2 regions of the Acidovorax sp. GW101-11A03 genome follow, and region 1 is predicted to be linked to the other one. Evidence: predicted binding sites of a transcription regulator. Region 1 holds the regulator's gene; the other holds the start of a gene.
What was found. Region 1 encodes FNR, which switches genes on or off when oxygen is low (the NO sensors DNR and NnrR bind a similar motif). Its sites were predicted from a motif close to TTGATNNNNATCAA; they were not measured.

Region 2: ubiM (5-demethoxyubiquinol-8 5-hydroxylase UbiM) is a predicted target of FNR. The motif match lies at 2,149-2,162, and genes of this name have one in related genera.

The regions. Positions count from the first base shown of each region.
Region 1 is NZ_JBWKZU010000011.1:77,013-80,348, forward strand. Features, by position in the region: gene AC07Z7_RS07285 (sulfite exporter TauE/SafE family protein) at 1-93, opposite strand, end outside; gene hemN (oxygen-independent coproporphyrinogen III oxidase) at 99-1,481, opposite strand; gene fnr (fumarate/nitrate reduction transcriptional regulator Fnr) at 1,677-2,399, shown strand; gene AC07Z7_RS07300 (hypothetical protein) at 2,457-2,750, opposite strand; gene AC07Z7_RS07305 (FixH family protein) at 2,824-3,099, opposite strand; gene ccoG (cytochrome c oxidase accessory protein CcoG) at 3,169-3,336, opposite strand, start outside.
Region 2 is NZ_JBWKZU010000001.1:228,478-231,813, reverse strand. Features, by position in the region: gene AC07Z7_RS01055 (BCCT family transporter) at 1-1,452, shown strand, start outside; gene AC07Z7_RS01050 (hypothetical protein) at 1,570-2,001, shown strand; gene ubiM (5-demethoxyubiquinol-8 5-hydroxylase UbiM) at 2,238-3,336, shown strand, end outside.

The DNA.
Region 1 (3,336 bases):
CAGGGCACCACAGGGCGCAGCACACATGACCAAGCAATGGGACCCGCCTGCGAGTCCCATGAGCAAAGCCGTCCAGGCAACGGTTGCGAGCATAGGCCTCAGATGATGCGCGAAAACCGGGCGCGATTACGGTCTGCCTGCAGATAACGGTCAAAGACCATGGCAATGCCCCGCACAAAAAACCATCCCATGGCCGTCACTTCGATCCCCTCGGGTCCTACCCGCACCAGCCCCTGTTCGGCCATGTCTTCGAGCTGGGCAATCTCCGCCGCAAAGTACTGCCGCACATCGATCAACCAGGCCTGCTCCATGGATTCATAGAGCAACTCGCCCTGGCACATCAGGGCCATGATGGCGGCGCGGCGCACAAGATCGTCGCGCGTGAGGGCCAGGCCACGCACCACCGGCAGGCGCCCCTGGTCGAGAAAGTCGTAATACTCTTCCAGCGTCTTGGAGTTCTGGCTGTAGGTCGCACCCACGCGGCCGATGGCCGATACGCCCAGTCCGATCAGATCGCAGTCGGGCTGTGTGCTGTAGCCCTGGAAGTTGCGATGCAACCGCCCTTGGCGTTTGGCCACAGCCAAGGCATCCGAGGGCAGCGCAAAGTGGTCCATGCCCACATAGACATAACCCGCGTCCATGAACGCATCGAGCGAGCGCGACAGCATGGACAGCTTGCTCGACGCCGTGGGCAACTCGGCCGACACAATGCGGCGCTGGGGCTTGAAACGTTCGGGCAGGTGTGCGTAGGCATACAGCGCAATGCGGTCAGGCCGCAGCTGCGCGACCTGCACCAAGGTACGGTCGAACGACTCGGGGGTCTGGCGCGGCAGGCCATAGATCAGGTCCACGTTCACCGAGTCAAAACCCAGCGCGCGCGCTGACTCCACCAGTGCGAACACCTGTTCGGCAGGCTGGACGCGGTGCACGGCCTTCTGTACCTCCGCATCAAAATCCTGCACACCGAAACTGAGCCGGTTGAAGCCCAGCTCAGCCAGCAGCGCCAGCCTGTCGGCGTTCACGGTGCGGGGGTCCACCTCGATGGAGTACTCACCGCCCGGCGCCAAGGTGAAGCTGCGCTTGAGCATGGCCATGAGTTCACGCAAACCCGCATCCGACAGAAACGTGGGCGTCCCCCCACCCAGGTGCAGCTGGCTCACCACCTGGCCCACGCCGCAGTGTGCGGTGTGCAGATCGATCTCGCGGCTCAGGTAGCGCAGATAGACTTCTGCGCGGTCATGGTGCTTGGTGATGATCTTGTTGCAGGCGCAGTAGTAGCACAGCGACTCGCAGAACGGAATGTGCACATACAAGGACAAGGGCAAGGCCTTGGCCACCGAGCCTGTCCGGCGCTGCTCCAGTGCCAGGATATAGTCTTCCTGCCCGAACGCTTCGACAAACCGGTCGGCTGTCGGATAGGAGGTGTAGCGGGGCCCCGGCACGTCAAAACGGCGCAGGAGATCGGGCGAAACAGCGGTCATGGGGGAATATCCTTGCGTACACCCTGACTGTGCCGTACCCTCTCGGCGATGTCCTTGACCTGCATCAAGTGAACGACCAGGCCGACGGGCGACAATTTGACAAATGTCAGTCGCTCCGGCGCCCCCCCGAAGGCCTTCCAGCTTTTTCGTATCGGGCGCGATGTACTTGACACCCAACCTCTAGCTCACGTGCCTATGAACCCGCTCACCATCAAAGTCGCCTGCTCCAACTGCAACCTGCGCGAGCTGTGCATGCCCGTGGGCCTGAACGAAGAGCAACTGCAGCGCATCGATGAAGTCGTTGCCGTTCGCCGCAAGGTCAAGCGGGGGGGCACGCTGTTCCGCAATGGCGAGTCCTTCACGTCGCTTTACGCCATCCGCACGGGTTTCTTCAAAACCTGCGTGGCTACCGAAGACGGCCGCGACCAGGTCACCGGTTTTCAGATGGCGGGCGAGATCATTGGCCTCGATGGCATCGTGAACGACCACCACACCTGTGACGCGGTGGCCCTGGAAGATGCCGAGGTCTGCGTGATGCCCTTCGACCGCATCGAGGAACTCTCGCGCGAGGTCACGGCCCTGCAGCACCATGTGCACAAAATCATGAGCCGCGAGATCGTGCGCGAACACGGCGTGATGCTGCTGCTGGGCAGCATGCGCGCCGAAGAGCGCCTAGCGGCTTTTTTGCTGAACCTGGTGCAACGGCTGCATGCACGCGGCTTCTCGCAGTCCGAACTGGTGCTGCGCATGACCCGCGAAGAAATCGGCAGCTACCTGGGCCTGAAACTCGAAACCGTGAGCCGGACCTTCTCCAAATTTGTGGAAGAAGGCATCGTGGAAGTCAAGCAGCGCCATGTCCGCATCCTGGACACGGATGCCCTCAAGCGCATTGTGAACAGCCAGCAAGCCTGCCACTGATCTGGCCGCCGTCCCGGTTGGCCTTCACCGGCTGGCCAGTAACGCCCTCCTCCTTGCTCAGGAGCAGGACGATGTCTTGCGGCAGTCGTCTGGCCGCTCACCCTCGGGGACCGGGCAGCGGTTCAACTCAAAGGGTGACATGGCAAGCAGCGTGGTCAACGCACTGCTTGCCATGGTGATGATCCAGAACGCAAAAAAAGCCAGCGTATAGACGCCCTGCCGCGACAGCGCCAGCGGTTGCCCGAACCAGTGCAGATCCTGGGGGTCCACCATGGCAAAAACCAGCATCTCCAGCACCCCCGCCATCAAGAAGGCGGGCCATGCAATCCACATCAGGCGTTGCGTCCACATATCGTCGTTCCTGTCTCCTGGGGGCTCAGTGGCGGCACGGTGGCATCACTGGTGAGCCACATGCTTGTGTATTTCAACGCGGCTGATCCTGCACGGGGGTGGCCGCATGGTTGCGTCCCTTCATGGCAGGTGCCAGGCTCTTCTCGGGGGCTTCCAGCGTCTTGTTGATCTCGATCCCCTTGCGGTAGTAATCCTCTGCCACCACTGGGTCTGGACGGGACAGCGCCAGCCACAAGGTCACAAAACCGGCAACGATCACAATGACCGGGCCGGCAATCACCAGCCAGACATGGCCGAATTTCCACCAGGGTGCTGCCGCAACAGGGGCAATGGCTGGGCTTGAAGACATGGCGATTTACTCCTTCACAATCATCTCAATCAACACAAGGCCATGCGCGGCCTTGCACCAGGGCACCGTTCAGCGTGGCACCAGGAACACCGATTTTTCTGTCACATGGGCGGCGGCACCGACGGCCTGCACATCGAACTGAACGGCATGAGAGCCCGGGCTTGCCGACCCATAGGGAATCTGCAAACGCACCGCCACCCAGCGCGACTCTGCGGGGCCGATGTCCACTTCGGCATC
Region 2 (3,336 bases), on a different contig from region 1:
GCCCTGGCTGCCATCACGCGCAACTTCGGCTGGTTCTACCTGTGGGTGGTGCTGGGCCTGGTGGTGATGGCGCTCATCCTGGCGTTCAGCCGCTACGGCGACCTGAAGCTGGGCCAGGAAGACGACGAGCCCGAGTTCTCCATCGGCGCGTGGTTTGCCATGCTGTTTGCGGCGGGCATGGGCATTGGCCTGGTGTTCTGGGGCGTGGCCGAGCCCATCTCGCACTACGGCACGCCGCCGCCCGGCATCGCGCCACACACGCCCGAGGCCGCCAACGCGGCCATGCGCTACAGCTTCTTCCACTGGGGGCTGCACCCCTGGGCGGTGTACAGCATCGTGGCGCTGGCGATTGCGTTCTTTCAGTTCCGCAAAGGCGGCTCGGCGCTGGTCAGCACCGCCGTGATGGCCCTGCCCTGGGCGCCGCTGCAGCGCATCGGCCCGGTGGTCAATGTGCTCGCGGTGATCGCCACTGCGTTCGGCGTGGCGGCATCGCTGGGCATGGGAGCGCTGCAGATCAACAGCGGCCTGGCCGCCACGATGGGCGTGCCGGTGAATGAAGCCTGGCAGGTCGGCATCATCGGGGTGACCACGGTGCTGTTCCTCGCCTCGGCCGTGTCGGGCGTGGCGCGCGGCATCAAGTGGCTGTCCACCTTCAACCTCATCATCGCGGGGCTGCTGGCGCTGGCGGTGTTCACGCTGGGGCCCTCGGTGGTGATCATCGACACCTTTACCAACACGCTGGGCAGCTACCTGAGCGAGTTTGTGCGCATGAGCCTGCGCATGACGCCCTTCCGCGACAGCGGCTGGGTGAGCGGCTGGACGGTGTTCTACTGGGCCTGGTGGGTGAGCTGGTCGCCGTTTGTGGGCCTGTTCATCGCACGCGTCTCGCGCGGGCGCAGCATCCGCGAGTTCATCCTGGGCACGGTGCTGGCGCCCACGCTGGCGGCGTTTGTGTGGTTCTCGGTGTTTGGCGGCACGGCGCTGCACCTGCAGATCATGCAGGGCGTGCCCATTGCCGATGCGGTCAACGCCGATGTCTCCACCGCGCTGTTCTCGCTGTTCCACGCGCTGCCCTGGGGCGCGCTGATGTCGGGGGTGGCCACGGTGCTGGTGGTGGTGTTCTTCGTCACCTCGGGCGACTCGGCCGTGTTGGTGCTGGGCATGATGAGCACCCGGGGCAACGAGAACCCGTCCGCGCGCGTCAAGGTGGTCTGGGGCCTGCTCATCTCGGGCATTGCCGTGAGCCTGCTGCTGGCCGGGGGCGTGAAGGCGGTGCAGACCGCCACCATCGTGTTCGCCCTGCCCTTCACCGCCGTGATCCTGCTCATGGCGCTGGCGCTGTGGCGCGGCGTGAAGGCCGACTGGGAGGCCGAAGACCGCCGCGACCGCGCACTGCGCCGCCGCCTGCGCGAAATGGCAGGCCCGGCCACGCCACCGCAGCCGCAGCCGTAGCCCGGCGCCATGGGCGCGAGGGGCGGTGCGCATGCGTCTATCATCCGCAGCCACACCCGTCCCAGCGTCCTTCTGTCTCCTCTTGTTGCTTCGCGGCTGATACCGGTACCGACTCCCATGCCCCTGCTCCTGTCCGCCTGGCCCGCCGTGGTCCTTGTGCTGCCCGCCCTGGTGCTGGTGTCGGCCATCGTTTTTCTGGCCAAGGGCAACCGCCGGGCGTTTGCGCAGCTGCTGGCCCTGGCCGCGTGTTTTCTGATTGGCGCGCTGCTCATGGAGTTCTTCACCTTCATGGGCGCGCTCATGGCACGTTCGGGCAGCCAGCACACCACGCCCGAAGTGGGCACGGGCACACGCCAGCTGCTGGCGACCATTGCCAACCCGCGCTCCATCACCGCGCCGCCGCTGTCGCTGGCCGCCTTTGCTGCGTACAGCATCCCCGCGTCCTATCTGTGGCTGCTGGTGACCTGGGGGCTGCACCTGCGCGGCAAGAAGGCAGGCACGGCCAAGAAGAAACCGGCCAGGGGCACGCGCAAGGTTGCCAAGGACTGAACGGCTGAGCGGTGGGGACGGTGGGGACGAGCCCACCTTGCGCAACGCAGGCCCGGGGTTCAGAAATTTGAAGGTTTTTGGGCCGCTACCGCGCACTGGCATTGCCCAAATAGCTATTATTTCAATAGCAATCACCTGCACGGCCGCTTGACCCAGGGCAAACCCCGCCGCGCGGGCTGCGCCCACAATCGCAGGCGCTTGGGCTCTTGTTCGGCCCCGTTAGGTTTCCCCCTGCCATGACCACCACCCACCACAGCGACGTGCTCATCGTCGGCGCAGGCCCGGCGGGCCTGTCGCTGGCCATCTCCCTGGCCCAGGCCGGTTTCACCGCCACGGTGGTGGAGCAGCAGAGCGACAGCGCCCTGGCCCAGCCCGCGCCCGACGGCCGCGAGATCGCCCTCACCCACCCCAGCCGGGCCACGCTGCAGCGGCTGGGCACCTGGGCCCATCTGGCAGACCACGAAGTGGGCCAGATCGTGGAGGCCCAGGTGCACGACGGCCCGCTGGGCCGCCACAGTGCGCTGCAGCTGAACACGACCAGCAGCGCCCAGGGTGGCGCTTCTGGTGCCGCAGCCCCCGGCCCGCTGGGCTTTATCGTGCCCAACCATGCACTGCGCCGCACGGCCCACACCGTGGCGGCGCACATGCCGGGCGTGCGCCTGCTGACCGGCACCCAGGTCACCCGCGTGGCCACGCTGCCCGGCCATGCCGAGCTGGACTGCGTACCTGCCAGCACAGCCCCCGGCGACCCCACCACGCCCCAGCGCCTGACGGCACCGCTGCTGGTGGCCGCCGACAGCCGCTTCTCGGCCACACGCCGCCAGTTGGGCATCGGCGCACAGATGACCGACTTTGGCCGCACCGTCATCGTCTGCCGCATGCGCCACACACAGCCCCACGGCGGCGTAGCGCACGAGTGCTTTGGCTACGACCGCACCCTGGCCGTGCTGCCGCTGCCGGACGACCCACACGAAGGGCATGCGCTGTGCTCGGTGGTGGTTACGGCGGGTGCGGCCGACGCCGCCGCGCTGATGGCGCAGACCCCCGAGGCCTTCACCGCCCAGGTGCAGGCCCAGTTCAACAACCGGCTGGGCCCCATGGCCCTGGTGGGCGAACGTCATGCCTATCCGCTGGTCGCCGTGTATGCGCAGCGCTTTGCGGGCCACCGCTGTGCGCTGCTGGGCGACGCCGCCGTGGGGATGCACCCCGTGACGGCCCATGGCTACAACCTGGGCCTGGCCGGGGTGGAGCGGCTCACCGCCGCGCTGGTCAGCGCGCGCCAGCGCGGGCAGGACATCGGCAGCGCCGACGCACTCGCGCCCTACGCCCAGGGCC